2 regions of the Kitasatospora sp. NPDC056327 genome follow, and region 1 is predicted to be linked to the other one. Evidence: riboswitches for the same ligand, from Rfam matches in the RefSeq annotation. Region 1 holds a riboswitch; the other holds the start of a gene.

Region 1 (11,626 bases):
CCGCATGGTCGCCACCGTGAACAAGGCGTTGTCGTTCGCCTCCTCCTCCAGCTCGACGCCCTCCCACCACGTGTCACGGGCGCGTGCGTGCGCGTCGCCGAACACCCACAGTCCGTGGTTGCTCCGCGTTCCGAACACCAGGTTGTAGACGGCCTTCTGCCCCGGGCCCCTGGTGACCGGGACCGAGACCATGCGCATCCCGGTCTTCTTCCCCAGCCGCAGGCTGTACTCGGCCGCCACCCTCTCGTCCGCGTCCTGGGTGTACCCGTCGGCGAAGTAGCGGCGCCACCAGGTGCCGCCGCAGACCGCGTCCAGCCGCTCGTTGGTGCGTTCGTTGCCTTTCGGGGAGTGCGAGTTCCCACCGATCCGGCGCACGGCCATCATGCTGAAGTTGAGCAGCAGCTCGGTGGGTGGCCACCTCGCCGTGCTCCGGCGACGCGCGAGGATGTCCACCAGGCGCTCGAACGGCAACGCGAGGCCGCACGGGTCGAGGAACAGGAACAGCGGCCTGCCCACCGCCGCGGCGAGGACCTCGTCCACCAGCCCGTGGACGTCGCCGTGGAACGCCCGGGCATCCACCCCTCGGGACCGGTACTCGTTCACCAGTGTTTCGAGCTGGACGAACGACTCGGCGGACCTCTCGGCGAAGAAGCACGTCCAGCGGACCTGTCCTCGGTCCTGGTGCGCTGCCGCGACCCTGAGCACACGGTCGGCCGACCCGGACTCGCCGTTGAGATAGCGTCCCTCTCCCGCGTACCCGTCCAGGTAGACCACTTCACCCCCCGGTGAGCCGGTCATTCCGCCGAACTTCGGTATGTACCGGCTCAACAGGTCGTGCTTGAACCGGCTGGGCAGCGCCGGCGCGGTCCAGTACTCCCCCGAGGTGCCCTTCGACATCCGTCCCTCCCGGCCCGAGACCCGCACGACTCGTCGACCGTTCCAGGGTGGGCGAGCCGCAGCCCGTCCGTAAAGACCGCCGTCCGGTCCAGTACCACGTGCGACAGCCGACTCACCGGTGGTCAACGCGGTTCCGGCCGCTCCGGCTCGGCCGACGGGGCCACGCGGCGTCACTCCCCGGGCGTGTCTGAGCTTCCGGACGACGCGGCGCCGGCCGACAGTGCCGCACGGATGTCACCGAGCAGCTCGGAGAGCCCGCGACCCGGATCCATCCGGTCCTCCAGGTCCGCGAGCAGCTCGGCGGGAAGCTCCGCCAGCAGCTGCTCCACCTCCCTCAGCAGCCCGCGCCCGTGGCGCAGCTCCTGTTTCATCCGGGCGACCAGGGTCTGCAGGCCCCCGACCCTGCGCCGGTTGGCCTCCAGCCCGTCGTACTGCTCCGGGGACAGGACGACGACCTGCACACCGTCCACTGTCTCCGTCCGGGGCTTCCCGGCCTTCGGCATGGTGATGACCCTTTCCGACTACCGGGCTGGTTCCGCGGCCGGCCTGCCGGTGGCCTCCGGCTTCTCGAAGCGCACGGTGGGCTCGAAGTTGGCGCGCCGGGCGGCGCGGCGGAAGACGGTGAGGACGGCGGGGCCGACGACGAGGACGGCGGTGAAGGTGGTGACGGCGCGGCCGGTGTCCCAGCCGAGGGAGGTGGCCAGGTCGAAGAGCAGGTATCGGTGCCACTGCTCGGTGAAGGGGAGGCCGGGCAGGTAGGCGACGGAGCTGTTCGGGTCGGTGGAGAACGGCCAGAAGGAGAGGTTCAGCAGGAATCCGAAGAGGTAGCCGGAGAAGGCCCCGTAGGCGGCCAGCATCGGGACCTCCCAGCGCCGCCGGGTTCGCGGGAGCAGCCCGGCGAGCAGGCCGACGAAGGCGCAGCCGAACATCTGGTAGGGCATCCACGGCCCGACGCCCCCGGTGAGGAGGGCCGAGGCGAACAGGGAGGTGCAGCCGAGGGTGAAGCCGAAACCGGGGCCGAAGACACGTCCGGCGAGGACGAGGACGAAGAAGACCGTCTCGACCCCGGCGGTGCCGGCACCGAGCGGCCGGAGTGCGGCGTTGACGGCGGAGAGGACGCCGAGCATGGCGAGGGCCTTGGCGTCGATGCCGCCGGAGGCGATCTCGGCGATCACGACGGCGAGGACCAGGACCAGCAGGGCGCCGAAGATCAGCGGCGGGGCGTAGTTGGAGCCGAACTTCCCGGGGGCGACGACGAACGGCCAGGTGAAGGCGACCAGGCCGACGAAGGCGGCGAGGGCGACGACCACGCGGGCCCGGCCGGGGATCCGGACGGCGGTCATCGGGCGGCCTCCGCGGTCTCCAGCCCCTTCGCCACCTGGGCGACCGTCAGGTAGGGCAGTGGCGCCAGGATCTTGGCGGTCTGGGGGGAGAAGGTGGGTGAGGCGACGATGACGTCGGCGGTGGGACCGTCGGCGACGATCTCGCCTTCGGCCATCACCACCACGCGGTCGGCGGCGGAGGCGACGAACTCGACGTCGTGGGTGGAGACCATGACCGTGCGTCCCTCGGCGGCCAGGGCGTCGACGATGCCGACGAGCGCCTCCTTCGCGTGGTGGTCGAGCCCCCGGGTGGGTTCGTCCAGCAGGACCACCCGGGGTGCCGCGGCCAGCTGGATCGCCAGGACAAGGGCCAGTTTCTGGCCTTCGGAGAGGTCACGGGGATGGCTGCCGTCGGGGATCCCGGGGGCGAGACGGTCGAGGATCTGCCGTGCGGTCGCCCCGGCGGCCCGGCCGGACTCGCGGTCACCCTGGCCGAGTTCCTCGGCGACCGTCTCCAGGTACAGCAGGTCGGTGGGGGTCTGCGGTACGAGTCCCACCAGCCGGCGGGCCTCCGCCGCGGAGCCCCGTCTGGGGTCCTGGGGCCGCCCTCCGCCGGTCCCCGTGACCCGCACGCTGCCGCCCTGCCGGGGCCCGGAGCCCTGGAGGGCCCAGAGGAGGGACGACTTGCCGGAGCCGTTGCGCCCCATCAGGGCGGTGACCTCGCCGGCCCGCAGCTCCAGTCCGGCCTCCCGGACGGCGGTCACCGGACCGTGGCGGACGACCACCTTGCGGGCCTCCAGCACGGTCTCCCCCGCTGTGGCCGCCGGACGCGGCGGGGGGACGCGCACGGCGGTGAGCCGCTCGCGCAGCGGCGCGGCGGCGCGGCGGGCGTCGCGGACGGAGAGCGGCAGCGGCTGCCAGCCGGCCAGGCGTCCGAGGTCGACGACGGGCGGTGCGACCGTCGTGCGCCGGAAGACCTCGGCGGGCGGGCCGTCCACGACGGTGCCGTCACCGGGCAGGTAGGCGACCCGGTCGGCGTACTGGACGACCCGCTCCAGGCGATGTTCGGCGAGCAGGACGGTGACGCCGAGGTCGTGGACCAGCCGGGTGACGGCGGCGAGCACCTCCTCGGCCGCGGTCGGGTCCAGGGCCGAGGTCGGCTCGTCCAGGACCAGGACCCGGGGGTGCGCGGTCAGCACGGAGCCGATCGCGACGCGCTGCTGCTGACCGCCGGAGAGCTCGTGGAGCGCGCGGTGGCGCAGGTCGGCCAGGCCGAGCAGGTCGAGGGTCTCCTCCACGCGCTTGCGCATCACCTCCGGCGGGACGGCCAGCTGCTCCATGACGTAGGCGAGCTCCTCCTCCACCGTGTCGGTGACGAAGCCGGCCAGCGGGTCCTGGCCCACCACGCCGACCACGTCGGCCAGTTCACGCGGCGGATGCCGGGCGGTGTCCCGGCCGTCGACGGTCACCCGGCCGCGCAGGGTGCCGCCGGTGAAGTGCGGGACCAGGCCGTTGACGGCGCCGAGCAGGGTCGACTTGCCGACGCCGGTGCGGCCGACCACCAGGCAGAGCTCCCCCTCCGGGATGTGCAGGTCGACGTCCCGCAGGACCGGAGTGGTCGCGCCGTCGTACACCACGCCGACCTGGTCGAATCGGATCACTTGGTCACCTCGGTGGACGGGCGGTCGGCACTGCCGGCACGCGTGGGCGCGGGTGTCCCGCCCCGCGGACGGGGCACGGCGCCGGGCACCGTCGGGCGGCCGGGCGGCGGGGCGATGACACCGGCGGCGCCGGCCAGCAGCAGGGCGAACACCGGGACCGGCGGCAGCGTCGGCCAACTCAGCGGGTAGAGGGAGGGGTTGAGATCGGTGGCGTCGTAACCGACCGTGGCGAACAGCAGGACGGCGGCGGCCACCCCGCAGCCGGCGACCCCGAACTCGGCGGCCCGCCAGCGGTCCGGGCGGTAGGTGGTGCGCCGGACCCGGCGCCCTCCGAACAGCAGCCCGGCCACGCACAGCCCGGCACCGATGACGAAGGCGGGCAGTCCGAGCGCGGCGGGGGCGGTTCCGTCCAGCAACCCGTACACCCCTGCGCAGAGCCCGCACATGCCGAGCAGCATCAGGGCACCGGTGGTCCGGCGGGAGCGGCGGGTGACGGTGCCCGAGCGTCCGTAGCCGCGCGAGTCCATCGCGGCGGCCAGGTGGAGCGAACGCTCCAGGGCGTCCTCCAGGACCGGGACGACGATGCCGCGCAGGGCCCGCACGCCCTTGGCCCGGCCCGCCCGCAACCGCCGTGCCCGCGCGACCCGTTGGACGCTCTGCACCAGCTGCGGGGCGACGCTGAGCGAGACCGTCACGGCGACGCCGAGCTCGTAGAGCGCGCCGGGCAGGACACGAAGGGCGCGTTTGGGGTTGGCGAGGGTGTTGGCGGCGCCGATGCAGCAGATCAGGCAGGCGAGCCGCAGTCCGTCGAAGGCCGCCGAGAGGGTGGCCTCCAGCGAGACCGGGCCGCCGATCCGGATGCCCGCGTACCAGGCGGGGGTCGGGATGTGGGGCAGCGAGAAGAGCAGGTGGTCGTGCGGCGTGATGCCGGTGGCGAAGACGCAGCGGAACACCACCCGGATCGCCACCACCGTGAGTGCCAGCACCAGGTAGTACTTGAAGCCCCGGGCCCACGGAGCCTCCGTGCGGCGGGCGGTGACGACGTGGCCGAGGACGGCGAGGACGAGCAGGAGCAGCAGCGGGTTGGTGGTGCGGCTCGCGGCGGTCGCCAGGGCGAGCGCCCAGGTCCACCAGGCCAGGGGGTGGAGGTCGCGCGGGCTGCGCCGGCCTCCCCCGGCGCGCCCGGGGGCGGGTCGGGGGAGGCCGGTGCCGGGTGCGCCGGGCATGGTCACCCGGTCACTCGGCCCGGCGGCGACGGCGCGCGACGCCGAAGGTGACCAGCCCCAGGAGCACCAGGAGGGCACCGCCGACCACGGCGGGGACCATCGACCCGGCGTCGTGCGGGGCCTCGGCCGCCGGGGCCGCGTCCACCACCGGCGGCCCTGCGGCGTTCACGGACGCCGACGGGGCCGGTGTCTCGGTCGGGGACTCCGGCGCGGGAGCGGTCTCGACGGCCGCAGGCGTCTCCGACGGCGCCGGAGCGGGCGGATCGGTGCTCTCGCCGCTCGGGGCCGAGGGCTCCGTGGGCTCCGGTACCGGCACCACCGCTGTCGGCACCTCGGCCGGCGGGGTCGCCGGCCGGGGAGGAGCGGCGCCGGAGGTGGCGCTCGGGGCCGCGGTCGGCCGTTTCGGCGCCGTGCCGCCACCGCTTGCACTGCCGCCGCCGGAGGATCCGCCCGGTCCGGTGCCACCGCCGGAGGATGTCGAGCCGCCGGTGGAACCGCTGCCTCCGGTGGATCCGGTGCCACCGGACGAGCCGCTCCCGCCGGACGAGGTACCACCCCCGGCTGCCGCACCGCCGGTGGAGCCACCGGTGCTGCCGCCGGTGCTGCCGTTTCCGGGGTCGGTCGGCGGCGGGGGCTGGGCGGGGGTGGTGGCCGTTCCACCGCCGGGCACCGTGTTGTGGGCGCGCACGGTGTCCGGCGAGAAGGTGGGCCGCCCCTCCGTGCCCTCGATGTTCGTGCCGCCGAAGATCCACAGGTCGACGCTGCCCGGTTTCGGCTGATAGCTCATCGCGCCCAGTTGGCTGTACGACCACTCGTTCTGGCCCGGGTCGGCGTGCCAGTACGACCAGTAGGCCGTGGCCGGGGGCGTCAGCACGCACTTCTCCTGGTCCGGGGCGGGGAACTGCTTGCCGCCCTGGAACCCGCTGTAGCCGATCCGGCAGATGAACGCCGGTCCGTCGTGCCCGGTACCCGCGGTCTTCCAGCCACCCTGGTTGAGCAGCGCGTAGCCGGTGGTGGGGGTCGTGCCGCAGGAGCGCAGCAGCGGCCCGCCCCACCTGCTGAAGTCCACGGCGAGCACCGCACCGGAGCCGGTGGTGCACTGCCCGATCGGCTGCGGCGCCGCCACTGCCGGAGCGGGAACGGCGGTGAGCCCGCCGAACGCGAGGGCGAGCGTCCCGCCGGCGGCTCCGAGCAGCCGGCCGAGCAGCCGGGTCACCGGTGACGCCCCGGGGTCGATCCCGCGCGGCGGCGGGCGATCAGGACCGCGCCCGCTCCGACGGCGGCCAGCACGGCCGCGGCGGTCGCCGGACCCAGCGTCTCGGCTCCGGTGCGTGCCAGGCTTCCGGTGTTCGTCCCGGCCGGCGTGGCATCGACCGGCACCCCGCCGCCCCGGCCTGCGCCGCCTGCGGCACCCGGGACCGGGGCACCGGTGGGCACGTCCCCGGGGGTGGTGGCGGCCGCGGACGTTCCGGTCGGTGCCGGGGAGGCGGTGACCGTCGGGGACGGCGAAGGGCTGCCGCTCACGGTCGGGGTCGAGGTCGCCGTGGGGGCCGGAGAGCCGGTCGGCGTCGAGGTGGCGGTGGGGGTCGGGGTAGGGGTCGGAGAGCCTCCGAGGTCCCGGCGCAGGGTGCCGAAGGAGATCCCGGTGGCGCCTCCGACCGCCTGGGCGGAGGCCCGCACGTCCGAACCCCGCTGGCCCTCGGAGGCGACGTTGAAGCCGCCGTCGCCGTTCTGCTGTCCGGCGAGGAAGTCGAGCGCCTTCGCGATCCCGGGGGCGTACGCGGCCTGGCGCAGACCCATGCCCTGGACGGCGAGCGCGGCCGAGTTGGTGGAGTTTCCGGCCGCGCCGGGGAAGCCCCCGTCCGGCAGTTGCCGACCCGCCAGCCAGGAGATGCCCTTGTCGACCGCCCGAGCGGCCTCGGTGCCGGGGACGAGCGCGAGCGCCATGGCCGCCATCGCGGTGCTGTCCACGTCGGAGTCGCCGGTGGCGGGGATCAGGCTCGGCCAGGAGCCGTCGGCGTGCTGGAGGCTCTTCAGGTAGGCGACCGCGGAGTCGGCGTTCGCGGTGTCGCCGGCGCGCAGTTGCGCCATGATGCCGAGCGCCTGGGAGAACACCGAGGTGGCGTAGGTGTAGTTGCCGGGGCCGGCGCAGCCGGTGGCCGCGTCGGCCCCGGCGCAGACGGCTGCGGCGAGGGCGGCGATCAGGTCGTGTCCGCCGAAGGCGCGCGGGTCACGGCCGACGACCTCGGCGAGCAGCGCCTCCTTGGCGATGGAGCCGCCTCCGGCGTACTCGGTACCGATCGCGGTCCAGTCGTTGACGGTGCGCCCGCCGCCGTCCTTGGCCTGCCCGTCGAGGAAGTCCACGATCCGGCGCAGGGCCGCGTCGTCCGTGCCCGTGGCGGCGAGCGCGAAGGCTCCGTCGAGGGTGAGGCCGAAGTCCGCGAAGTCCGGGAAGCCCTCGTAGTAGTGGCCGCCGACCAGGTTCGCGGGGGCGGTGAGGTAGGCGCTGCCCCTGGCGAGGTCGGGGGTCCGGCCGGCGGGCGTGGTCGGCGGGGTGGTGACGCCGTCCGGATCGTGGCGGACCGTGGTCGGGTCGGTGCCGGTCAGGGCCAGGATCGCCTGTTCGGTGGTGGCCGGGTCGGACTCGGTCGTCGACTCGTCGGGGCCGAAGCCGCCGTCCGTGTTCTGCCGTGCGCTCACCCACGCCTTGGCGGACGCCTCCTTGGACCCCTGGCCGGTGGCCCGCAGGACCTGGGCCGCGGCGGCGGTGCTCACCGTGTCCCCGGCGGCACCGGCGTACGGGGCGTAGGAGCCGTCGGCCCGCTGGCTCGCCGTGAGCCGGTCCGAGGCCTTCTTCGCGACGGCTTCGCCCCCGGCCGTGCCACGGAGCGCGAGGACGGTGAGGCCGGTGGCCACCGGGTCGGACTCGCAGTGGCCCCCGGCCGTGATCATCGAACCGGCGGTCCCGCCGTCGGCGCACTGGAGGGCGGTGAAGCGGGCGAGCGCCTGGGGCGGCGGCGTGACACCGGCGCGCCGCAGGGCGATCACGGCCCAGGCCTGGACCCACGGCGAGGCTGCGCCGTGGAAGTCCCCGGCGGCCGTGCACTTCCCGTTCTCGCCCTGCGCGGTGCACAGGTGGTCGGTGAGCGCGGCGATCAGGTCGCGGCCGCCGAAGTCCCGGGGGTCGCCCTCGGTGCTCTCGGCGACCAGCGCCAGCAGGGCTGCGGCTTTGGCGTCGGGCTTCCCGGCGGGTCCGTCCGGGTACAGGAACGCGTCGGCGTGCGCCGCGAGGTAGCCGACGACCTTGCGCAGGGCCGGGTCCTGGGTTCCGGCCGCGGCCAGGGCGATCGCGGTGAGGGAGGTCCGGGGGAAGTCGGGGCCTTCGAAGGCCCAGTTCCCCATGTACTCGCCGTCGACCAGTCGGCCGGCCAGCCAGGACGCCGCGGCCTTCGGGTCGCCCTCGGAGGACGTCGGGGCGGTCGGGCCCGGGGAGGCGGTCGGGGTCGCGGTGGGCGACGGTCCGCCGTTCCTGGCGCGGACGGAGTCCGGGGTGAAGGTCGGTTTCCCGCTGGTGCCGCCGATGTCGGTGCCACCGTAGACCCAGGCCTCGACCTCGCCGGGCCTGGGCTTCTGGGTGGCGGCGCCGAACCGGCTGTAGGACCAGGTGTCCTGGCCGGGCTCGGCGATCCAGTAGGACCAGTAGGCCGTCGCCTGCGGGGTGTTGGTGCAAGGCTCCTCGGCGGCGGTCGGGTACTGGGTGCCGCCGTTGAAGCTCCCGTTGCCGAGTCGGCAGACGAAGGCCGGGCCGTCGTGCTCGGTGCCGGTGGTGCTGAAGCCGGCGTTGTGCAGCAGGTTCATCCCGGTCGTGGGCCGGGCGTCGCAGCCGCGGAGGACTCCGCCGCCCCAGTGGCCGAAGTCGACGGCGACGATCGCGCCGGTGGTGGCCGTGCACTCCTCGATCGGGTCGGCGGCGGCCCGGCCGGGGTGGGCGAGCAGGACGGTGCCGCCCGCGGCGACCGCGACGGCAGTGGTGGCGAGAAAGGACGTGAACCCTCTGGATCCGCGGCTCGTACGGCTGTTCCTGGCCCTCACTGGCGACTCCCCGATCGGTCACCGGGTCCGCACGGCGCAGCCGACGGCTCCCCCCAGGAGGAACCGCCCCGACCGCGTCGTAGTCCACGACGACGCAAGCACTTCTGTGACAAGGCCCCGGTACAGGCATTCCGGCTCATCCGCCGCTGGGGCGGATCTACGGTTGCGGGTCAGCGCCGGATTCGGACCGGCTTCCCCTGATGCCGAGGATGAAAAACCGGTTCATCTGACCACGTCTGCGAGTCGGAGTCAACGGTGCGTCATGTCGCCTTCCCCACCTCGTGGAACGTCCGGCGGTGCGGTAGCGTCCGCGGTGGCCGAGCGGGGGAACCCGGTGCGAATCCGGGGCTGACGCGCAGCGGTGTGGGGTGGTGTCCTGCGGCACCCCGAGCCCGAATGCCCGCCCGGCCGAGTACTACGGCGAAAGCCTGCCCACGCGATCCGGGCGGCGGCCGCTCGGGCCGTCGCGCTCCCCCGGGAGCGCCGGGGCCGGGGCCGGGTCGGCGCCCGCCACCCCAAGGAGCCGTTCCGTGACCCTCCTCACGACACCCCGCACCTCCTCCCGCCTCGCCTCCGCCGTGACCGTGTCGCTGGCGGCCGGGGCGCTGCTGCTGTCGGCCGTCCCCGCCCACGCGACCGCCACCCCGGCCCAGATCGCCACCTCGAAGAGCACCGGCGTCACCTACCTGAAGTCCCTCCAGGCCGCCGACGGCAGCTACGTCACCGGCGGCGGGCTCTCCAACGAGTGGGCCTTCAGCGCGCTGGCCGCGGCCGGCGCCGCGGCGGCCGACGTGACGCCCGGCGGCGACGTCACCAAGAACGCCCGTCTCGTCTACCGCAACCAGCTCGCCGCCGCCGGCTGGCCGGGCGCCTCTCCGGTCGCCACCGACTACCAGCGGGGCATCCTGAACGCCTACGCCGCCGGCGTCGACCCCGCGCGCGTCGGCCCCGGTCGCAACCTGATCGCCGACGCGGTCTCCTACTGGCAGACCGCCGAACCCGGCTACTGGGGCCCGTCCGCCAACTTCAACGGGACCGTGTTCGGTCTCCTCGCCCTCGGCGGCGCCAGGACCCAGGGCGGCGCCAAGCGCGTTCCGCAGGCCCTGCTGGACGCCTCCGTCACGGCTGTGCGGGCCAACCAGCACACGGACGGCGGCTGGAACTACACCAAGGCCGCCGGTGACCCCACCGAGATCGGCACGGGCAGCGACATCGACATGACCGGGGCCGCCATGGCCTCCCTGTGCGTCGGCGGCGTGCCCGGCACCGACCCGGCGGTCGTCGCCGCCAAGAACTTCCTCAAGGGCAAGCTGCTGGCCTCCGGCGCGTTCAACGCCATGTGGGGCGTCAACACCGACTCCAACGGCTGGGCCGTCTCCGGCCTCAACGCCTGCGGCATCAACCCCCAGGGAGCCGACTTCACCAGCGGCACCGGCAAGACCCCGGTCGACTTCCTGATCGCCCAGCAGTTCAAGCCCGGCGGCGGGTTCAAGTACCAGCCCACCGACACCACGCCCTCCCCCTACGCCTCCGTCGACGGCCTGCGCGCCGTCGCCGGTGCCGGGTTCACCGCCGCCCCGCCCGCTCCGGTCACGGCCGGGGAGCCGACCTGGTCTGCCACCATCGCGTTCGCCTCCGGCACCGCCGCCCGGCTCGCCCTGGTCGTCGACGACGGCACCGGCGCGCTCAAGGTCTGCGCCGTCACCGTCAACCCGACCGGCACCACCGCGACGCTCGGCGACGTCCTCGACGCGGCCGCCACCGCCACCCCGGGCGGCTGCGTCACGTCCGTCACCCCCGCCACCGGCGGCGGGACGATCACGGCGCTCAACGGCACCGCCAACAGCGGCTCCGCCGCCTGGAAGGTGAGCCTCGACGGCGCCACCGCGACCGCCGCCACCCGGGCCACCACCGTCCACCTCGGCGACACCGTCTCGCTGCGCTACGGCAGCTGATCCGGCGGCGGCCGCGCCTGACGGCCTGAACGCCCCAGGACCCACCGGTGCCCCGGTCTCCGTCGCGGAGGACCGGGGCACCGGTGCACCGGGGGTCAGGGAGCGGTGATGCCCGGCTGGGCGCCGGCGCCGAAGGCCCAGCCCTCGACGTCGCCGGGCGCCGGGTCGTAGCTGCCCGCCCCCAGGCTGCTGTACGACCAGGGGCCGCCGTGCTGGGCGTGCCAGTACGACCAGTAGGCGCTGCCGGTGGGGTTGGTGCACGTCGTCGGCAGGGCGTTGATGGTGCAGACGAAGCCGGGGTAGCGCGGGTGGAAGGTGTACGGGAAGCCGGCTCCGGTGAGCGCGGCGAGTCCGCTGGCCGGGTCGCCGGGCGCACAGCCGGTCTGGATGCCGCCGCCGACCGCCGTGAAGTCGACCACGACGGTGACGCCGCTGGTGCCGGCGCAGGCGGCGGCCCGGGCCTGCGGGGCCTG
Region 2 (11,626 bases), on a different contig from region 1:
TAGGAGCGGACCAGCTCGTCGGTCAGCAGCAGGTGGTGCGGGGTGACCTCGGCGGTGACGTCCCAGCCCTTGGCCTTGGCCCAGCGGATGATCTGGACCGAGCCCGCGGTGGAGACGTGGCAGACGTGCAGCCGGGAGCCGACGTGCGCGGCGAGCAGCACGTCGCGGGCGATGATCGCCTCCTCGGCGACGGCCGGCCAGCCGCCCAGGCCCAGCTCGCCGGAGACCTGGCCCTCGTTCATCTGGGCGCCCTCGGTCAGCCGGGGCTCCTGCGCGTGCTGGGCGACGACACCGTCGAAGGCCTTCACGTACTCCAGCGCGCGGCGCATGATCACCGCGTCGTCGACGCACTTGCCGTCGTCGGAGAAGACCCGGACGCCGGCCGCGGACTCGTGCATGGCGCCGAGCTCGGCGAGCTTCTTGCCCTCCAGGCCGACGGTGACGGCGCCGACCGGCTGCACGTCGCAGTAGCCGGACTCCTGGCCGAGGCGCCAGACCTGCTCGACCACGCCCGCGGTGTCGGCCACCGGGAAGGTGTTGGCCATGGCGTGGACGGCGGTGAAGCCGCCCTTGGCGGCGGCCCGGGTGCCGGTGAGGACGGTCTCGGCGTCCTCCCGGCCGGGCTCGCGCAGGTGGGTGTGCAGGTCGACCAGGCCGGGCAGGACGATCAGCCCGGTGGCGTCGATCTCGATGTCCGCCACGACGTCCAGGGCGGTGCCGACCGCCCGGATCACGCCGTCGGCGAGGTGGAGGTCCTGCGGGGCCCCGCCGAGGACCTGGGCGTTGCGGATCAGGTAGGTGACCATCGTGTGGGTTCGCTCGCTTCGCTCGTTCACCGGGCGGTCTCGCCGGAGTCGGTACGGGGGGTGTCGGTGAGGGTGGCGCCGCCGAGCAGCAGGTAGAGCACGGCCATCCGGACGGAGACGCCGTTGGCGACCTGCTCGACCACCGTGCAGCGCGGCGAGTCGGCGACCTCGGCGGTGATCTCCATGCCCCGGACCATCGGGCCGGGGTGCATGACGATGGCGTGCTCGGGCAGCTGGGCCATCCGGGCGCCGTCCAGGCCGTAGCGGCGGGCGTACTCGCGCTCGGTGGGGAAGAACGCGGCGTTCATCCGCTCCCGCTGGACCCGCAGCATCATCAGCGCGTCGGTCTTGGGGAGCACGCTCTCCAGGTCGTAGCTGACCTCGCAGGGCCAGTTCTCGATGCCGATCGGCAGCAGGGTCGGCGGCGCGACGAACGTGACCTGGGCACCGAGCGTGGTGAGCAGGTGGACGTTGGAGCGGGCGACCCGGCTGTGCAGGACGTCGCCGACGAGGGTCACCCGGCGGCCCGCGAGGTCGTGGCCGGAGCCCGGGTTGAGGTGGCGGCGCATGGTGAAGGCGTCGAGCAGCGCCTGGGTGGGGTGCTCGTGGGTGCCGTCACCGGCGTTGATGACGCTGCCGTGCAGCCAGTCGGACTGCGCGAGCCGGGCCGGCGCGCCGGAGGCGTGGTGCCGGATGACGACCGCGTCGGCGCCCATCGCCTGCAGGGTCAGGGCGGTGTCCTTGAGGCTCTCGCCCTTGGAGACCGAGGAGCCCTTGGCGGAGAAGTTGATGACGTCGGCGGAGAGCCGCTTCTCGGCGACCTCGAAGGAGGTCTTGGTCCGGGTGGAGTCCTCGAAGAAGAGGTTGACCACGGTGCGGCCGCGGAGGGTGGGGAGCTTCTTGACGGCCCGGCCGGAGAGCTGGGCGAGTTCCTCGGCGGTGTCCAGGACGAGCAGCGCGTCGTCGCGGCTGAGATCGGCTGCGGACACGAGGTGGCGCTTCACGCGGGCTACTCCGGGAGGTGCGGTTCGGTGGGCTGGGAGGCCAGGGCCTGGGAGGAGCGCGCGGCGTAGTCGCGGTCGCCGACCAGCACGGCGTCCACGCCGTCGCGGTCGGACAGGCGCACCTGGACGGCTTCGCGCAGCGAGGTGGGGAGGTTCTTGCCCACGTAGTCGGCGCGGATCGGCAGTTCGCGGTGGCCGCGGTCGACGAGCACCGCGAGCTGGACGGCGCGCGGGCGGCCGATGTCGTTGAGGGCGTCGAGCGCGGCGCGGATGGTGCGCCCGGAGAAGAGCACGTCGTCGACGAGGACGACCAGCCGGCCGTCGATGCCGCCGGGCGGGATCTCGGTGTGCTCCAGCGCGCGGGCGGGCTTCAGCCGCAGGTCGTCCCGGTACATGGTGATGTCCAGGGTGCCGAGCGGGATCTCCTGGCCGGTGATCTGCGCCAGCCGGGCGTGCAGCCGCCGGGCGAGGTGGACGCCCCGGGTGTGGATGCCGAGCAGCACGACGTCCTCGGCGCCCTTGGCGCGCTCGACGATCTCGTGCGCTATCCGGGTGATGACCCGGGCGATGTCCGTGCCGTCCAGCACCTGGTGCGGCGGCCTCGGAGCGGATTCCTGGTGTGCGGTCATGCCGAAGCGGACCTCCTTCCCCGCCTCACGGGACGGGTCTTAAAGGATGTCTGGGAAGCCCCGCCGGGGTGCGGCGCGGGCTCCGCCATCCTATCAGCGTCATTTGTGGCCAACCGACGGCCATCATTCCGCTTCCCCGGGTTCACGCACCGGACGCACCGGTGATGCGGCCCATTCGCACGACTGCCCCATTCGGCTTGACGCAACTACCTCACTCTACGTAACCTCACAGTGAGTTACGAGACGGACGTCGAACCCACCGGTAACGGCGTCGGCCAATCGCCCGTGACCCACCACTGAACGCGAAGCAATCTCGTCCGGGGAGATCAATGTCCAGCGACTACGCGAAGCAGCTCGGAGGCAAGCTCCGAGCCATCCGCACTCAGCAGGGGCTCTCCCTGCACGGTGTCGAGGAGAAGTCCCAGGGGCGCTGGAAGGCAGTCGTCGTCGGCTCGTACGAGCGCGGCGACCGTGCGGTCACCGTGCAGCGGCTGGCCGAACTGGCCGAGTTCTACGGGGTCCCGGTGCAGGAGCTGCTGCCCGGCGGCACGCCCGGCGGCGCGGCCGAGCCGCCGCCGCGCCTGGTCCTCGACCTGGAGAGACTGACCCAGGTCCCGTCCGAGAAGGCCGGCCCGCTGCAGCGCTACGCGGCGACCATCCAGAGCCAGCGCGGCGACTACAACGGCAAGGTGCTGTCGATCCGGCAGGACGACCTGCGCACCCTGGCCGTGATCTACGACCAGTCGCCGTCGATCCTCACCGAGCAACTGATCTCCTGGGGCGTGCTCAACCCCGACGCGCGCCGTGCGGTGCGCGAGGAGGAGGCGGGCTGAGGCTCGCCGCACCGGCCCGCCCGTCTCCCGCCCCGCGGGAGCGGCGGACACCTGCAGAAACGTCACGGCGCGGCCCCCGCGAGGGGTGCCGCGCCGCGGCGCTCCCTGCGGCCCGCGCCGTGCCCGGAACGGCCCCCGAGGGGCCTCAGCAGACCGTCTCCAGGCGGTAGCCCGGCTCGGCGGCCACCCCGTCGAGCCGCACCGGCCCGTCGGCGGGCGCCCACACCCGGCCCTCGCTGGCCCAGGCCCAGGCCGTCGGCCGGTACTCGCCGCAGGCCGCGGCCGAGCCCTGGGCGCCGTGCAGCACCGCGAGGCCGGGCAGCTCACGGGCCAGCCCGGCACAGAGCACCGCGCAGAGCAGTTCGAGGTCCTCGTCGTTGATCCGGACCACGCCGTCCTCCCACTGGAGGACCCGGGCGGCCGCGGCCAGCCGCCCGCCCGGCGCGTCCACCGCCACCCGCAGCTCGTAGACCCCGCTGCCGGCGCCGAGCAGCATCCGGCGGAACACCTCCGCGCCGCGCTCGTACGCGGTACCCACCGCGTCGTCGCGCTCCCCGTAGAGCCGGCCGTCGAGCAGCAGGTCGGCGTGGCGCAGCGTCAGACCGTTCTCGCGGGCCCGGACCAGCCGGGGCACGAAGTCGCCCGCCAGCTCCTCCCCCTGATAGGCCAGCAGCTGGGTGCGCAGCGGCGGGTTGACCAGGTAGCGGTCCCGGGCGGCCGGCTCGGCCGGGTCGAGGCCGTGCAGCAGACAGAACTCGGCGAAGTCCTGCGGGTGGAACATCCGGGCCCGGACGGTGTCGAACCGGCGCCGGGCGTCGGCCAGCAGTTCCGCGGTCTCCCGCAGGTACTGCTCGTGGTCGGCGGCGTCGGACAGCCGCCAGGCGCGGGCCCGTTCGAAGTCCTCGGCGCTGGTGAGCACGCCCATCACGAAGGCCTGGCCGGCGCCGTCGCCGCGCTGCCGCTCGCAGCCCTCGGTCCGCTCGGCGGCCGCGCGCGAGCGGACCCGCGGACGGGTGCCGGCGGCGGTGCAGTCGGGGGTGCGGCGGGCGCGGCCGTTGCGGCTCATCGGGGCTCCTCGGGCGGGACGGACGATCGGCGGCGGGTGGCACCGCCGACCTTGTCCTCCCCCGCCCCGCGTGGCGCACACGTACGACGTGTCACAGGACTGTAACCGAGGGTGAATCGGATGTTTGGAGTCACGCACGGTTGTGCGGCCCGGCCCTCACGCCCCCCGGGTCCGCCCCGGCCGCGCCGCGTTCATCACGCGGAGTGCACGCCCGCTCACGCGCCCCGGCCCTGCGCCGGCCCCGCGCCGGTGCCGCGCTACCGGGGCACCCGCGCCAGCTGGCGGGACTGGGCCACCAGACGGCCCGTCGAGTCCCAGACCTCGGCGTCCTCCTCGAAGTACCCGCCGGCCAGGTTCCGGGTGGCGTGCACCACCCGCAGCCAGCCCGCGGCGGGCTTCGCCCGCAGGTGGACGGTCAGCTCGACGGTCGGTGCCCAGCCCGGCATCCCGAGGTCGAAGGTGACCGGCGGCAGCGCGTCGGCGACCAGCAGGAGCAGCAGCGGGTCGGGCTCGCGGCCGTCGGCGAGCCGGAACCAGCCCTGGATCCGGCCGGCGCCGGACGGCTGCCCGAGCGCCCAGCCGACGGTGGCCGGGTCCAGCCGCAGGTCGAAGCGCTCCAGCAGGGCGGCCTGGTCGAGCAGCTCCCTGGGCGCGTGCTCGACGCCGATGCACTGCTCCGGCGGCGGCAGCTGCGGCGCGGCGGCGGTGGTGCGCACCTCGCCGTCGAGGGCGGCGAGGTCGCCGTGGCTGGCGACCACCCGCAGGCGCTCCGTACCGCCCTGGACGAGCGAGGCGGTGCCGGTGGAGAGCGTGCGGCCGGTGCGGATCACCTCGGTGTGCACGGTGGCGGGTCCGGGCACGGCGGAGGAGAGGTAGTAGCCGCTGATCGAGACCGGGTCGGTGTGACCGGCGCTCTCCGGGCGGGCGGTGTGCGCGAGCGAGAGCGCGTGGCCGGCGAAGGCCAGCAGCAGCCCGCCGTTGACGCCGCCGCCGATCCGCCAGCCGGCGCCGAGTTCGCCGTCGTACCGGCCGGCCCCGTCGGGGTGCGGGGTGAGGGCGATGCCCTGGTCGAACTCGCTGCGGATCGCCGTGGTCATGGGGTTGGCCTGCCCTTCGCTGCGGGGGTCGCCGGCGGGCGCGGGCCGCCGGCACGCCTGGTTACTGGCGAGTAGGGACCACCATACGCCGAACGGGTGACCACGCACGACGGCCGCCGGACCGTTGTCGGGTCGGGCGGCCGTCGGTGCGGTGCTCGGGTTCAGCGCCGGATGCCGGGCTTCAGCTCCATGAAGCGGGCCAGCAGGCCGTTGACGAACGCCGGGGAGTCGTCGGTGGAGTACTCCTTGGCGATCTCCACCGCCTCGTCGACGACGACCGCGTCCGGGACGCCGTCCTCCCAGATCAGCTCGTACGCGCCGAGCCGAAGGACGTTGCGGTCCGCGATCGGCATCCGGTCGAGCGTCCAGCCGACCGCGTACTGCGAGATCAGCTCGTCGATCCGGCGGGCGTACTGGACGTAGCCCTCGACCAGCTCCATGGTGTACTCGCCGACCTGCGGGGTGCCCTCGTCCGGCTTGGGCTCCCGGGCCCGGGCCACCCAGTCGGCGAGGACGGTCAGCGGGTCGACCCCGCGGTGATCGGCCTCGAACAGGATCTGGAAGGCTCGCGTGCGGGCCTTGGTGCGTGCGGACGACACGGACTTACTTCACCCGGCCGAGGTAGCTGCCGTCGCGGGTGTCGACCTTGACCTTCTCGCCGGTGGTGATGAAGAGCGGCACCTGGATCTCGGCGCCGGTCTCCAGCTTCGCCGGCTTGGTGCCACCGGTGGAGCGGTCGCCCTGGACGCCCGGCTCGGTCTCGGAGATGACGAGCTCGACCGCGGCCGGGAGCTCGATGTACAGCACCGCGCCCTCGTTCACGGCGACGAGCGCGTCGAAGCCCTCCAGCAGGTACTTGGCGGCGTCGCCGACCACGCCCGGCTCGATGGTCAGCTGGTCGTAGGTGTCCATGTCCATGAACACGAAGTTCTCGCCGTCCTTGTACGAGAACTGCATGGTGCGCTTGTCGACGTTGGCGGTCTCGACCTTGGTGCCCGCGTTGAAGGTCTTGTCGACGACCTTGCCCGTCAGGACCTCCTTGAGCTTGGTACGCACGAAGGCCGGGCCCTTGCCGGGCTTGACGTGCTGGAACTCGACGACGGACCAGAGCTTGCCGCCCTCCAGCTTGAGGACCATGCCGTTCTTGAGATCGTTCGTGGAAGCCACGGGCGCACTTACTCCTGGATATAGCTGTCAAGGAACCAAGGGGTCGCGTCCTGTGGCACACCTGCGTCACAGGGCGAGGAGCTCCTTGGTGGTGATGGTGAGCAGCTCGGGCCCGCCCTCCTCCGGGGGGCGCACCACGAGCGTGTCCTCGATCCGGACCCCGCCCCGCCCCGGGAGGTGCACCCCCGGGCCGACGGTGACCGGCACGCGACTGTCCAGTTTACCCATGTCCGTGGGGCCGAGACGCGGTGCCTCCCGGATCTCCAGCCCGATGCCGTGGCCGACCGGGTGCGGGGAGCCGTCCGCGTGCCCCGCCGCCCGCAGGATCTCCCGGGCCGCCCGGTCGGGCACGCACTGCTCGACCCCCGGTCCGAGCGCCTCCCGGCCGGCCCGCTGGGCGCGGAACACCAGCCGGTGCAGCTCGACCTGCCAGGGCGCCGGGGCGGCCCCGATCACGAAGGTCCGGGCGGTCGACACCCCGTACCCGCGGTACTGCGCGCCGAGCACCACCGTCAGGAAGTCGCCCTCCTCGACCCGGCGGTCGGTGGGCTGGTGGGCCTGCCGGCCCGAGTGGCTGCCCGTGCCGACCGAGACCGGGAAGGCCGCCCGGTCCGCGCCGTGGTCGATCATCCGGCGCTCCAGCTCCATCGCCAGGTGCCGCTCGGTGCGGCCGACCAGGATCGACTCCAGCAGTTCGCCGAGCGCCTGGTCGGCGATCTCCGCGGCGATCCGCAGGTCGGCGATCTCGTGCTCGTCCTTGACCAGCCGCAGCCGCTCCACCGCCCGCCCCACGTCCGTCAGCCGCACCCCCTCGGCGAGCCCGGCGACCGTCCGGTGCCGGGTGACCGTCAGGTCGTGCTCCTCCACCGCCAGCCCGGTCACCCCCAGCCCGGTCACGGCCGCCGCCGCGGCGACCGCGGTGTCCGCCCCGGCCGCCACCGGGAGCCGGGTGACCTCGGGGGTGATCAGGTGCTCGCCGGTGTCGTCCGGCGGGAGGTCGTCCGGCAGCGCGAGCAGCGCGCGCTCCCGGGTGAGCAGCAGGGCCGCCCCGCACGGCGGGCAGCCGGTGAGGTACCGCACGTTCGCCGCCCGGGTGATCAGCGCCGCGTCGGCCCCGGACGCACTGCAGTGCTCCCGCAACCGCTCCCGCCGGCCCGCGTACGCATCAGCCATGCGTCGAGCGTACGAACCCGGGCCCCGATCCGCCTGCCGAACGCCACCGGCCGGGCCCGCGGGGGCCCGGCCGGCACCGCTACCGCGCTCCCGGCGCGGCCCCGGAGCCCCACTTCCGCTCCACCCCGGCCAGCCGCCAGTAGGCGATGGCCGCCGCCCAGACGACCACGAACAGACCGACGATCGCGTACCCGACGTTGTCCAGCGAGATCTCCGCGATCCAGCCGCTCACCGGGTCGGTGAGGTCCAGCTTCTCGTGCAGCACTCCGACCAGCTCGATGGTCCCGATCACGAACGCCACCGCGATCGACAGACCGGTGATCGTCAGGTTGTAGTACACCTTCCGCACCGGGTTGGAGAACGCCCACTGGTAGGCGAAGTTCATGAAGGTGCCGTCGAGGGTGTCGAACAGGCTCATCCCGGCCGCGAACAGCAGCGGCAGGCAGACGATCGCGTACCACGGCAGGCCGGAGGCGGCGCCCGAGCCGGCCATCACCATCAGGGTGACCTCGGTCGCGGTGTCGAAGCCCAGGCCCAGCACCATGCCGACCGGGAACATCTGCCCGGGCCGGGTGATCGAGCGGGTCGCCCGGTTCAGCACCCGGGCCAGGAAGCCGCGCGAGTTCAGGTGCGCCTCCAGCTCGGCCTCGTCGAACGACCCCGCCCGCATCCTGCGGAACACCTTGAGGATGCCGAACAGCGCCGCCAGGTTGAGGGCGCCGATCAGGTAGAGGAAGGCGCCGGAGGCCGAGGTCCCGACCACGCCGAGCCACTGGTGGGTGGCGGACCCGTCGTCCATCAGGGTGTTCGCCAGCTGGGCGCCGCCCGCCACCAGGGCGGCCATCAGCACCACCATCGAGGAGTGGCCGAGGGCGAACCAGAAGCCCACCGAGACCGGGCGCCGGCCGTCCGCCATCAGCTTGCGGGTGGTGTTGTCGATGACCGCGATGTGGTCGGCGTCGAAGGCGTGCCGCATGCCGAGGGTGTAGGCGGTGATGCCCAGGCCCACCCCGAAGACCTGGGTGCCGACCTCGTACCTCTCGGGTGCGACCAGGAAGACCAGCGTGCCGAACGCCACCACGTGCATGGCGAGGATCACGCCCATCAGGCCGGCCGTGCGCAGGGTGTCCTCACGCCGCCAGCGGAACGCGGGAAGGGACGCGGGCGCCGTCGGGACGGCGGCGGTTTCGGGCAGGGTCATGCTCGGATCACGCTCCAGCACCTCGTGGAATGACGTCGTGAGATGCCGTGGCCGGTCTCCTGGCTGACGGGGCTCCCGTACCCGCCTTCCCAGGCGCGCGAAGCGCCCAGTGGCGTCGTGGGTACGGACGACTTCCCCCGATCACAGTGGCGAGGGCCGCTCCGGACTGGGACCCCTGAGGGTCCGTCACCGGTCTTCCCGAGCACCACGGCGGGGAACACCGTAGGGGTCGGCGGACAACCCGTGCAAGGCTGCGCACCTGCGCAGGTGTCCAGGATCACAGGGCCCCGCCTGCGAGAATGGGCCGCATGCATCTCGTACCGGCCGACCGCGCGGGCCACCGCACCATCGACGGCCACCGGGTCTGCGAGGCCATCGCGGCCATCGGCGACACCGCCGGGGTCCGCTCCTGGGCCGACCGCTTCGCGCTGCTCGCCGACCCCGGACGGCTCGCCCTGCTGCTCGCCCTGCACCGCACCGGCCCGCTCGCCGTCACCGACCTCGCGGTCGCCACCGGCATGCGCGACCCCGCCGTCTCGCAGGCCCTGCGCCTGCTCCGGACGGCAGGCGTGGTCGCGGGCGAGAAGGAGGGACGTGTCGTGCGCTACCGGCTCGTGGACGCCGGCCTGCGCCCCCTGCTGGACCAGTGCGCCGGTGACGCCGACGGGGCTTCGGCGGGCTGACGCCGGCCCGGCCGGACCGGAGCCGGCGTCACCTCACGACCGCTCACGCCCTCCCGCGCCGCCTCACGTCCAGGCGGCGGCGGGCTGGCAGAACGGGCACCAGAAGAGGTTGCGGGAGGCGTGCTCCTCGGCACGGACGTCGGTTCCGCAGACCAGACAGGGCTGCCCCGCGCGCCGGTAGACGTAGACCTCGCCGCCGTGGTCGTCGACCCGCGGCGGCCGGCCCATCACCTCGGGGGTGTGCTCGGGACGGACCGTGTCGATCCGGCCCGCGCCGACGCCCTCGCGCATCAGGGCGACCAGGTCCGCCCAGATCGCGTCCCACTCGGCACGGCGCAGGTCGCGGCCGGCCCGGTGCGGGTCGATGCCGTGCCGGAACAGCACCTCGGCGCGGTACACGTTGCCGACGCCCGCCAGCACCTTCTGGTCCATCAGCAACGCGGCGATCGTGGTGCGGCTGCCGGAGATCCGCCGCCAGGCGGCGTCCGGGTCGGCGTCCGCGCGCAGCGGGTCCGGACCGAGGCGGCGGGCCACCGCGGCCTTCTCCGCGCCGGTGATCAGCGCACAGGTGTTGGGACCGCGCAGGTCCGCGAAGTGCTCGTCGTTCGCCAGCCGCAGCCGGACCAGGCCGACCGGCTCGGGCACCGGGCCGTCACCCGGCTCGCCGAAGGTGAACCCGCCGTACAGCCCGAGGTGGACGTGCACCCAGGCGTCCTCGCCGAAGCCGAGGAACAGGTGCTTGCCGGTGGCCTCCGCCGCGGTCAGCTCCCGCCCGTCGATCAGCTTGGCGCCGTCCGCGAAGCGGCCCTGCGGACTGCTGGCACGGACCGGCCGGCCGCCGAAGGCACGGTGGTTCTCGGCGGCGAGGCGGTGGATGATGTGGCCTTCCGGCACGGGCGCGGCTCCCCCCGGTGGTTCGTTCAGGACGCGTCCATCATCGCAGCCGGCACCGACAGCCCGGCCCGCCCGGAGCACCGGCCGCGGACGGCCGGCGGCCGGGCTCAGCGGACCGGGACGCCCATCAGCCGGGCCAGGATCACCCGGTCCAGCTCGGCCGCCGTGGCGGCCACGTCGAGGTGGGAGTTGTCGATGATCGGCAGGCCCGAGTTGTACCAGCCGGCCATCCGGCCGTGGATCCGGGCCACCTCCTCGTCACCGAGCCGGCGGTTGCCGCTGCGCCGGGCGTTGCGGCCGAGCACCGAGTCCAGGCTGGGCAGCAGCACCACCGGGATCATGCCGGGGCCGATGTGCCGCTTCCAGCCGCCGAGGCCGATCGCCGGGCGGTTGGGGAAGACGGCGTCGTCGATGATGCAGGAGATGCCGTTGGCCAGGTAGTTGCGGCAGGCGAAGCCGCAGGTGCGGCGGGCCAGCCGGTACTGCGCCTCGGAGGCGTCGTTCCAGCCGGACTGCGGGTTGGCGAAGCCGGACTGCACCCACTCGCGGACGTCGTCGAGGCTGATGTGCGCGGTCGGGGCGGGGCGCCGCTCGGCCCAGTGGCGGGCCACCGTGGTCTTGCCGGCGCCGGCCGGGCCGATCAGCAGCACCGCGATCGGGCCGGCGGGCGCATGCTGCCGCGGCGGGTGGGCGGGCAGCTGGACGGGCGCGCCGGACGGCAGCAGGAAGTGCCCGGTGGAACCGGCGGGCACCGGCGGCGCCACCGGGAGGGGCGCCGGTGCGGGGGCCGGGGCGGGCGCGGGCGCCGGGGCGGGCGGAACCGCCGACGGCGGAACGACCGGGACCGGAACGGTGGGCGGCCCGGACGACCCGGCGGGCGCGGGCGCCTGCGGCACGACCGGCCCGGGCGCGGGCGCCCCGGCGGGCACCGGAGCGGGCCCCGGGTAGGCCGGGGCGGGCGGAGCGACGGGACGCGGCGGGACGGCACCGTCCCCGGTGTACTGCGTCACGGTCACCTCCCGACTTCCTTCAGCGGGACACTACACGGCGGCGCGGCGGTGGACACAGTCCGC

Evidence for each region. Region 1 has a riboswitch for cobalamin ahead of ACFCX4_RS04705 (prenyltransferase/squalene oxidase repeat-containing protein). Riboswitches for the same ligand answer to the same signal wherever they lie in the genome.
Region 2: it holds a riboswitch for cobalamin, as region 1 does, so the genes downstream of both, ACFCX4_RS20510 (HoxN/HupN/NixA family nickel/cobalt transporter) here and ACFCX4_RS04705 (prenyltransferase/squalene oxidase repeat-containing protein) in region 1, are expected to answer to the same signal.

The regions. Positions count from the first base shown of each region.
Region 1 is NZ_JBHJRC010000017.1:41,589-53,214, reverse strand. It holds gene tcmP (three-Cys-motif partner protein TcmP) at 1-897, opposite strand, end outside; gene ACFCX4_RS04730 (hypothetical protein) at 1,068-1,358, opposite strand; gene ACFCX4_RS04725 (ECF transporter S component) at 1,419-2,240, opposite strand; gene ACFCX4_RS04720 (ABC transporter ATP-binding protein) at 2,237-3,880, opposite strand; gene ACFCX4_RS04715 (CbiQ family ECF transporter T component) at 3,877-5,106, opposite strand; gene ACFCX4_RS04710 (hypothetical protein) at 5,117-6,322, opposite strand; gene ACFCX4_RS04705 (prenyltransferase/squalene oxidase repeat-containing protein) at 6,319-9,198, opposite strand; cobalamin riboswitch at 9,302-9,433, opposite strand; cobalamin riboswitch at 9,523-9,600, shown strand; gene ACFCX4_RS04700 (hypothetical protein) at 9,729-11,153, shown strand; gene ACFCX4_RS04695 (flagellar hook-length control protein FliK) at 11,249-11,626, opposite strand, start outside.
Region 2 is NZ_JBHJRC010000138.1:4-11,629, reverse strand. It holds gene ACFCX4_RS20555 (dihydroorotase) at 1-806, opposite strand, end outside; gene ACFCX4_RS20550 (aspartate carbamoyltransferase catalytic subunit) at 833-1,810, opposite strand; gene pyrR (bifunctional pyr operon transcriptional regulator/uracil phosphoribosyltransferase PyrR) at 1,816-2,439, opposite strand; gene ACFCX4_RS20540 (transcriptional regulator) at 2,769-3,272, shown strand; gene ACFCX4_RS20535 (hypothetical protein) at 3,418-4,338, opposite strand; gene ACFCX4_RS20530 (thioesterase family protein) at 4,596-5,435, opposite strand; gene nusB (transcription antitermination factor NusB) at 5,597-6,034, opposite strand; gene efp (elongation factor P) at 6,039-6,602, opposite strand; gene ACFCX4_RS20515 (M24 family metallopeptidase) at 6,669-7,775, opposite strand; gene ACFCX4_RS20510 (HoxN/HupN/NixA family nickel/cobalt transporter) at 7,855-8,976, opposite strand; cobalamin riboswitch at 9,008-9,201, opposite strand; gene ACFCX4_RS20505 (ArsR/SmtB family transcription factor) at 9,285-9,659, shown strand; gene ACFCX4_RS20500 (Fpg/Nei family DNA glycosylase) at 9,723-10,553, opposite strand; gene ACFCX4_RS20495 (AAA family ATPase) at 10,661-11,569, opposite strand.